2 regions of the Bradyrhizobium genosp. L genome follow, and region 2 is predicted to be linked to the other one. Evidence: riboswitches for the same ligand, from Rfam matches in the RefSeq annotation. Region 2 holds a riboswitch; the other holds the start of a gene.
The links. Region 2 has a riboswitch for S-adenosylmethionine ahead of IC762_RS33860 (O-succinylhomoserine sulfhydrylase). Riboswitches for the same ligand answer to the same signal wherever they lie in the genome.
Positions count from the first base shown of each region.

Region 1: linked by a shared signal. The riboswitch ahead of metX (homoserine O-acetyltransferase MetX) and the one ahead of IC762_RS33860 (O-succinylhomoserine sulfhydrylase) in region 2 are both predicted to bind S-adenosylmethionine.

Region 1 is NZ_CP061378.1:6,606,076-6,610,489, reverse strand. It holds gene IC762_RS31545 (prephenate/arogenate dehydrogenase family protein) at 1-198, opposite strand, end outside; gene hisC (histidinol-phosphate transaminase) at 207-1,304, opposite strand; gene IC762_RS31535 (chorismate mutase) at 1,329-2,177, opposite strand; SAM riboswitch at 2,342-2,421, shown strand; gene metX (homoserine O-acetyltransferase MetX) at 2,511-3,719, shown strand; gene metW (methionine biosynthesis protein MetW) at 3,716-4,381, shown strand.
Region 2 is NZ_CP061378.1:7,116,423-7,120,836, reverse strand. It holds gene IC762_RS33865 (SDR family NAD(P)-dependent oxidoreductase) at 1-559, shown strand, start outside; gene IC762_RS33860 (O-succinylhomoserine sulfhydrylase) at 677-1,867, opposite strand; SAM riboswitch at 1,946-2,025, opposite strand; gene IC762_RS33855 (2'-deoxycytidine 5'-triphosphate deaminase) at 2,195-3,253, shown strand; gene IC762_RS33850 (hypothetical protein) at 3,445-4,414, shown strand, end outside.

The DNA of each region.
Region 1 (4,414 bases), 510 kb from region 2:
CTTCACCGCCTCGATGTTGGTCTCGACCACCTTGTCGACGATGCCGAGCTCGGCGACGCGGGCGCGTGTCTGCTCCGAGCGCGCCGAGGTCACGATCTCGCCGGCGAGCCCTTGCGCGCGGGCGCCGCGCGCGATCGAGCCGCCGATCAGGCCGAAGCCGATCAGCGCGATGCGGTTGAAGAGGGGAGCCGTGCTCACGTCCGCCATCACTTTCCGGCCAGGAAGTCGCGCAGCGCCTCGACCACGAGGCGGTTGGCTTCCTCGGTGCCAATGGTCATGCGCAACGCATGCGGCAACTTGTAGTTCTTCAGGGCGCGCAGCACGAGGCCGCGCCGGGTCAGATAGGCGTCGGCTTCGTCCGAGGTCTTGCCTTTGTCGGTCGGGAAATGGATCAGCACGAAATTGGCGACGCTCGGCGTCACCTTCAGCCCGAGCTTGCCGATCTCCTCGGTCAGCCAGTTGCGCCAGTGTTCGGTGTGCGCCTTCGACATCTGTACATGCGCGGTGTCCTCGATTGCCGCGACCGCCGCCAGCATCGCCGGCGTCGTCACGTTGAATGGACCGCGGATCCGGTTGCAGGCATCGACGATATGCGCCGGCCCGAACATCCAGCCGATCCGCAGTGCGGCAAGGCCGTGGATCTTGGAGAAGGTGTGCGTCACCACCGTGTTGTCGGTGGTCGCGACCAGCTCGATGCCGAGCTCATAGTCGTTGCGCGAGACGTAGTCGGCGTAGGCGGCGTCGAGCACCAGCAGCACATGCGAAGGCAGCGCGGCGCGCAGCCGCTTGACCTCGTCGAACGGCAGATAGGTGCCGGTCGGATTGTTCGGGTTGGCGAGCCAGACCAGCTTCGTGCGCGGCGTCACCACCTTGAGGATGGCGTCGACGTCGGCGGTGAAATTACTCTCGGCCGCGACCACGTTCCTGGCACCGTTCGCCATCGTCGCGATCGGGTAGACCAGGAAACCGTGGCTGGTCGAGATCGCCTCGTCGCCGGGCGCGAGGTAGGTGTGGGCCAGCAAATTGAGAATCTCATCGGAGCCGGCGCCGCAGATGATGCGATCAGGATCGAGCCCGTAGGCGCGGCCGATCGCCTCGCGCAGCACCCGCGAAGTGCCCTCCGGATAATCCTCGAGATGGTCGGCGGCCTGCTTGTAGGCCGCGATCGCCTTCGGCGAGGGACCGAACGGCGTCTCGTTGGCCGACAGCTTGAACACCTTGCGGCCCGGTTCCGGCACCGGGCTCTTGCCGGGCGTGTAGGGCGCAATATCGAGAATGCCGGGGTTCGGCACGGGGCGGGACATCGTCAACTCCGGGTAACGGCGGGCCTAGCTCTTGGCCGGCCCGTTCGAGGGCACCGTATAGCGCGTTGCGTGGCTGCCGACGAGGGCCGAGGAGCGCACCGAGGCGCCGGCCTTGATCAGAGCGAGCTTGATCTCCTCGAAGCCGTGGTCCGAGACCGAGACCAAAAGCGCCGCGCCGTCGAAGGCGGTGTCGGGGACCGCGACGATCTCGGCGAGTGGCGCAAGGGCGCGGGCGACGTCGGCGTTCCAGCCGGAGACGCGCACGCTCCAGGTCTGCACCTCCGTCACCATGGCATCGTCGGCAACCCGCGAGATCACGAACACCGGCAACGCGGCGGGGTGGTCGGCGCGCTCGAGGAACGGCAGCCGCGCGATGATCTTCGGCGCGCCATCGGCCTCCAGCGCGTTCCACCACGGCGTGCGGCTCGCGATCGCGGAGACCAGCGCGAGGTCGCCCTTCGACTTCGCCGCCGCCTCGACCGCTGCCTGCGCACTGAAATGCGAGACGTAAGGCACCACGAAGCCGAAATGGAAGCGCGCGGAGTCGCGCATCGCGGACTCGCCGACGGAGACGTCGGCATGCACCGCGAACGGCGCCTGCACGTAGGTGAACGTCGAGATGATGACGCGCCAGATGCTCTCGATGGTGTCGAGCGGCAGGATGCCGCGATGCCGCCGCACCAGCTCGCGCATCATGCTGGCCTCGCGCGCCGGGCGGAACGCCGAGCCGACCTCCTGGGTCTTCTTGACCTGGATCAGCCGGTCGATGATGTCGCCGCGCGCCATCAGCAGGCGGTGAACCTGTTCGTCGATCGCGTCGATCTCCTTGCGCAGCTCCTGCAGCGAAGGCGGCGATGGGGGTGGGTTGGACATTGCGTAGAAACCTTGTTCGTCCGGGTGGCCTGACCTCGTTCCGGACGGCTCCCTGATTAGGAAAGACGGCAACCGAAAGCAAAGAGAAACCTCGCAGGCGTGCGTTGCGCAATCGGTTAACCATTGGGCCCGCCTTGACGGCGGGAGGCGCGGGGACTACGTTTGCCCCACTCCGTGGTCATTTGAGCCGGCCGGCTTGCAGCCACGTTAAACAACTCGCTAAACAGGCCGGGGACAGCTCAGCTAGCTCCCGGCCGAACCTATGTTCAGGCCGGGTTTTTTATTGGCCTGATTCCTGTTCGAGGCCTCCCGCGTGGAGGCGAGGTCGCCTACATGAACAACGTGCGTCCGATAACGAGCCAGCAGGTCCCCAGCGACGATCGCGCCCATGAGGTCGATCATCCCTCGTCTTTGGTGGCGAAGTTCGGCGTGGACCAGCCGCTCAAGCTCGACTGCGGCGTCGATCTCGCACCGTTCCAGATCGCCTACCAGACCTATGGCGAGCTCAACGCCGACCGCTCCAACGCGATCCTGATCTGCCATGCGCTGACCGGCGATCAGCACGTCAACAACGTCCATCCGGTCACCGGAAAGTCCGGTTGGTGGGACACCATGGTCGGGGCCGGCAAGCCGCTCGATCCCGAAAAATACTTCATCATCTGCTCCAACGTGATCGGCGGCTGCATGGGCTCGACCGGCCCGGCTTCGATCAATCCGGCGACGGGCAAGGCGTGGGGGCTCGAATTCCCCGTCATCACCATCCCCGACATGGTGCGCGCGCAGGCGATGCTGATCGATCGCCTCGGCATCGATACGCTGTTCTGCGTGGTCGGCGGCTCGATGGGCGGCATGCAGGTGCTGCAATGGACTGCGGCGTATCCGGAGCGCGTGTTCTCGACCTTGGCAATCGCCTGCTCGACGCGCCACTCGGCGCAGAACATCGCGTTCCACGAACTGGGGCGGCAGGCCGTGATGGCCGATCCGGACTGGCGCGGCGGCCGCTATGTCGACGAGGATACCCATCCGCATCGCGGGCTCGCGGTGGCGCGGATGGCCGCGCACATCACCTATCTCTCGGACGCCGCGCTGCATCGCAAGTTCGGGCGGCGGATGCAGGACCGCGAACTGCCGACCTTCTCGTTCGATGCGGATTTCCAGGTCGAGAGCTATCTGCGCTACCAGGGCTCGTCGTTCGTCGAGCGCTTCGACGCCAACTCCTATCTCTATCTGACCCGCGCGATGGACTATTTCGACATCGCCGCCGACCACAACGGCGCGCTGGCGAATGCGTTCACCGGCATCAAGACGCGGTTCTGCGTGGTGTCGTTCACCAGCGACTGGCTGTTTCCGACCTCGGAATCGCGTGCGCTGGTGCATGCGCTGAACGCGTCGAGCGCGCGGGTGTCGTTCGCCGAGATCGAGACCGATCGCGGCCATGACGCCTTCCTGCTCGACGTGCCGGAATTCTTCGAGATCTCGCGCGCGTTCCTGCAGGCCGCAGGCAAGGCGCGCGGCCTCAGGGGCGGCGAGGCCCAGTCATGAGCATGCAGCAGACATTGCCCCTGCCGGGTGTCGCGCCGGAGCGCACCGGCGGCTATCGCAGAGACCATCTCTTGGTCGCCGAGATGGTCAAGCCCGGCTCGCGCGTGCTCGACGTCGGCTGCGGCGACGGAGAGTTGCTGCAATTGCTGGAGAGCCGCGGCATCGACGGCCGCGGCATCGAGCTGTCGCGCGAGGGTGTCAACGGCTGCGTCGCCAAGGGGCTCGCGGTGGTGCAGGGCGACGCCGACACCGATCTCGTCAACTATCCCGACGATGCCTTCGACTATGTGATCCTGTCGCAAACCTTGCAGGCGACGCGGCAGCCCAAGGTGGTGCTGGAAAACCTGCTGCGGATCGGCCACCGCGCCATCGTCTCGTTCCCGAATTTCGGCTTCTGGAAGATGCGGCTGCAGCTCCTGATCGGCGGCCACATGCCGCGCACCGAGAATCTGCCGGCGAGCTGGTACGACACCTCGAACATCCACTTCTGCACCATCAAGGATTTCGTGGAGCTCTGCGACGAGATCAACGTCAAGATGGAGCGCGCCGTCGCGCTCGATCTCTACGGCCGCCCGGTGCCGCTGAACCTGCCGTGGTGGGTGTGGAACATGTTCGGCGAGCAGGGCGTATTTTTGCTGAGCCGGGGAGAGAAGGGGAAGTGACGTCTCGGCGTCATTCCGGGATGGTCCGAAGGA
Region 2 (4,414 bases):
CGAGGTCGAGGCGCTGATCTCGGGCACGATCAAGCACTACGGCAGGATCGACACCCTGGTCTGCAACGCGGCGGTCAATCCCTATTACGGCCCGCTGCTCGACATCACCGATGAGGCCTTCGACAAGATCATGGGCTCCAACGTCAAGAGCAACATCTGGCTCAGCGCGCTCGCGATCCCGCAGATGGCGGAGCGCGGCAAGGGCTCGGTGGTGATCATCTCCTCGATCGGCGGCTTGCGCGGCTCGACGGTGATCGGCGCCTACGGCATCTCGAAGGCGGCCGATTTTGCGCTGTGCCGCAGCCTCGCCGGCGAATGGGGCCCGAAGGGCGTGCGCGTCAATTGCGTGGCGCCGGGACTGGTGAAGACCGATTTCGCCCGCGCGCTGTGGGAGGATCCGGACAATCTGAAGCGCCGCACGGCATCCACGCCGCTGCGCCGCATCGGCGAACCCGACGAGATCGCCGGCGCGGTGGCGTATCTTGCCTCCGACGCCTCGACCTTCATGACCGGCCAGACCATCGTGATCGACGGTGGTGTGACCACGGCGGCGACTTAACGCTCAGTCGCTCCACAACCTCGTCATGCCCGGCCTTGAGCCGGGCATCCACGTCTTCGTCTCTGCAAGCAAGACGTGGATGTCCGGGCCAGGCCCGGCCATGACGGCGCAGAAAGCTCACACCTTCTCCAGCGCCTGCGCGAGATCCTCGATCAGGTCGTCGGGATGCTCGAGGCCTGCCGAGAAGCGGATAAAGCCTTCGCTGATGCCGAGCTCGGCGCGGGCCTCCGGCGCCAGGCGCTGATGCGTCGTGGTCGCGGGGTGGGTCACCAGGCTCTTGGAGTCGCCGAGATTGTTGGAGATGCGGGCGATCTTCAGCGCGTTGAGGCAGCGGAAGGCGCCGGCCTTGCCGTCCTTCACCTCGAAGCCGACCAGCGTCGAGCCTGCGCCCATCTGCTTCTTCACCGTCGCGGCCTGCGGATGGTCGGCGCGGCCCGGATAGACCAGCCGCGAGACCTTCGGATGGCTCGCCAGCACGTCGGCGATCTTCGCCGCGCTCTCGGTCTGCGCGCGGACGCGGACGCCGAGCGTCTCGAGCCCCTTCAGCAGCACCCAGGCATTGAACGGCGACAGCGACGGGCCGGTCTGGCGCATGAAATTATGGATGTGCTCGGCGATGAAGGCTTCCGACGACAGGATGACGCCGCCGAGGCAGCGGCCCTGGCCGTCGATATGCTTGGTCGCGGAATAGACCACGACGTCGGCGCCGAGCGACAACGGGCTCTGCCAGATCGGCGTTGCGAACACGTTGTCGACGATCAGCCGGGCACCGCCCGAGTGCGCGATCTTGGCGATCGCTGATATATCGAGCACGTCGAGCGTCGGATTGGTCGGGCTCTCCAGGAAGAAGGTTTTTGTGTTCGGCCGCAACGCGCGCTGCCACTGGTCGAGATCGAGGCCGTCGACCAGCGTGGTCTCGATGCCGTAGCGCGGCAGCAGGTCCTGCACCACGTAAAGGCACGAACCGAACAGCGCCTTCGACGCCACCACGTGGTCGCCGGCCTTCAGCGGCGCGAGGATCGCGGTCGTCACCGCAGCCATGCCGGTCGCGGTCGAGCGCGCCGCCTCGGCGCCCTCGAGCTCGATCATGCGGCGCTCGAACATCGCAATGGTCGGGTTGGAATAGCGCGAATAGATGAAGCCGGGATCCTGGCCCTTGAAGCGCGCCTCGCACTGCTCGGCGCTGTCGTAGACGTAGCCCTGGGTAAGGAACAGCCCCTCCGAGGTCTCGCCGAATTGCGAGCGCAGCGTCCCGCCATGGACCAGGCGGGTTTCGGGACGGTAGCGGGAAACTTCAGACTCAGACATGTGACCTCCAACGCGACCGTCTTCCTCGGGAAAACGGCCACAAAAAAACCGGCCTGGAGACATTCTCCACAGGCCGGGATCACACTGTCCCCGGCCTGTTTAGCGACTTATTTAACGTGGCTGCAAGCCGGCCGGCTCAAATCACCACGGGATAAGTGGTGCTGATATTCCCTCGCGCCCTTTCCGTCAAGGCGGTCATCGGATAACCCGTAAAAGCCTATATTTGGGGGCTGGATGGCGGTTTCGGACGTTGATCCGGGCCATCCCGAGGGACCCGTCGTGTCGTTTGAGCTGGAAGATGAATCCAACGGAATCCTGCCCGACCGCATGATCGCGGAGATGGCGGAGGCCGGCCTCATCCTGCCCGCCTATGATTTCGTCGAGAGCCAGATCCAGCCGGCCAGCCTCGATTTGCGGCTCGGCGACATCGCCTACCGGGTGCGGGCGAGCTTTCTGCCCGGGCCTGACGCCACCGTCGCCGAGCGGATCGATCAGTTGAAGCTGCACGAGATCGATCTCTCCGACGGCGCGGTGCTGGAAACCAATTGCGTCTACATCGTGCCGCTGCTGGAGAGCCTGGCGCTGCCGCCGGAGATCGTCGCGGCGGCCAATCCCAAGAGCTCGACCGGCCGGCTCGACGTGTTCACGCGCGTGATCGCCGACGGCACCCGCCGCTTCGACATGATCGGCGCCGGCTATCACGGCCCGCTCTATGCCGAGATCAGCCCGAAGACGTTTCCGGTGTTGTTGCGCGAGGGCTCGCGGCTCAGCCAGGTGCGCTTCCGGATCGGTGACGCGGTGCTCTCCGCCGATGAGCTCGACGCGCTGCATGCCGCCGAGCGCCTGGTCGATATCGACGATGCCGATCTCGCGCACGGCGTGGCGCTCTCGGTCGATCTTTCCGGCGAGAGTTCGGGCGGCTTCGTCGGCTACCGCGCCAAGCGGCACACCGGCGTGGTCGATATCGACCGTCGCGGCGGCTACGCCGTCGACGATTTCTGGGAGCCGATCAAGGCGCGCCCCGACGGCAGTCTGATCCTCGATCCCGGCGAGTTCTATATCCTCGCGTCGAAGGAAGCGGTGCAGGTGCCGCCGGATTTCGCCGCCGAGATGGTGCCGTTCGATCCGCTGGTCGGCGAATTCCGCGTCCACTATGCCGGGTTCTTCGATCCCGGCTTCGGCTATGCCGGCGCCGGCGGCAAGGGCGCGCGCGCCGTGCTGGAAGTGCGTTCGCGCGAGGTGCCGTTCATCCTCGAGCACGGCCAGATCGTCGGCCGCCTGGTCTACGAGCGCATGCTGGAGCGACCCGACGCGCTCTACGGCCAGCGCATCGGCTCGAACTACCAGGCGCAGGGTTTGAAGCTGTCGAAGCATTTTCGGGTGTAGCGATACTCTCTCCGCTGTCATTCCCCGCGAAAGCGGGGAATCCAGTACGCCGCGGCATCTCGATTGATAACAGCAGTCTCTGGAATACTGGATCGCCCGATCAAGTCGGGCGATGACACCGAATGTGTGTTTGGTTGCGCCGCCTCTCAGGCGATGACACATTCGGGCAAAACAACGCACCCGGAGCAAACATGACCGCAGGCGAGAGCGCACAAGAATCACAATGGCGGCGCTGGCGCAGCGTGGCCGATCTCTACCATGCCTTCTTCACCGGCCTGATCCTGTCAGTCGTGACGCGGCGCGGCACCGCCGACGCCGCCGAGTTCGTCTTCCGTGTCTTTCGCCGCCAGCAGCAGGAGCGCTTCCTGCCGGGTTTGAAGAAGCTCGGCCTCGACGGATTGCCGCCGGCGGTCGCGGCCGCGCAGTATCACTATCTCTCCAACTGGATCGGCGGCGTGCATGTCGAATACATGCATGAGACCGACCGCAAGGCCTGGATCCGCTATCCGCCGCCGCGCTGGATCTGGAAAGGCACCGCAATCTGCGGCGTGCCGGGCGAGGTTTCGCGCGCGATGCTGCGCGGCTGGCACGCCAACAACGGTGTCGCGCTCGGCGATATCAGGCTCGGCTTCGTCTGCACCAAGCAGAGCGTCGACGGCCAGGACGGGCTCGAAGGCTATTACTGCGAATATGATCATCCACTCGAGCTCGACCAGCGCATGGTGTTCGCGCGTCACCTCGAAGCGCCCTTGTTCGATCCGAAGACTGCGCCTGCGCTGCCGGTCGAAAGCTGGCCCAAGCCGCGGCTGGAAAAGGCCTATCGCAACTACGCGATGGAATATGTGAAGACGGCTGCACCGGTGATGGTGCAGGTGTTCGGCCCCGAGGATGCGAGCTATCTGCTGCATCTCACCGGCAAGCTGATTGGCATGCAGTATTTCGACGAGGTGGCGCAGGCGCTCGGCGGCAGTCGTGGCCGTGCCACGGAATTTGCCGCGTTCCTGCGCGGGCTCTTCGAGTCGCAGGATGACGTCGTTGAGATCAGCGAGTCCTCGGGCCAGTTCGAGATCCGCCAGCAGGGCTGGAAGCTGATGGCCGATGTGCCCGATTATCATCCGGCCTGCGCCAGCGTTCTGACGGGCCTGTTTGAGGGGCTCGCGG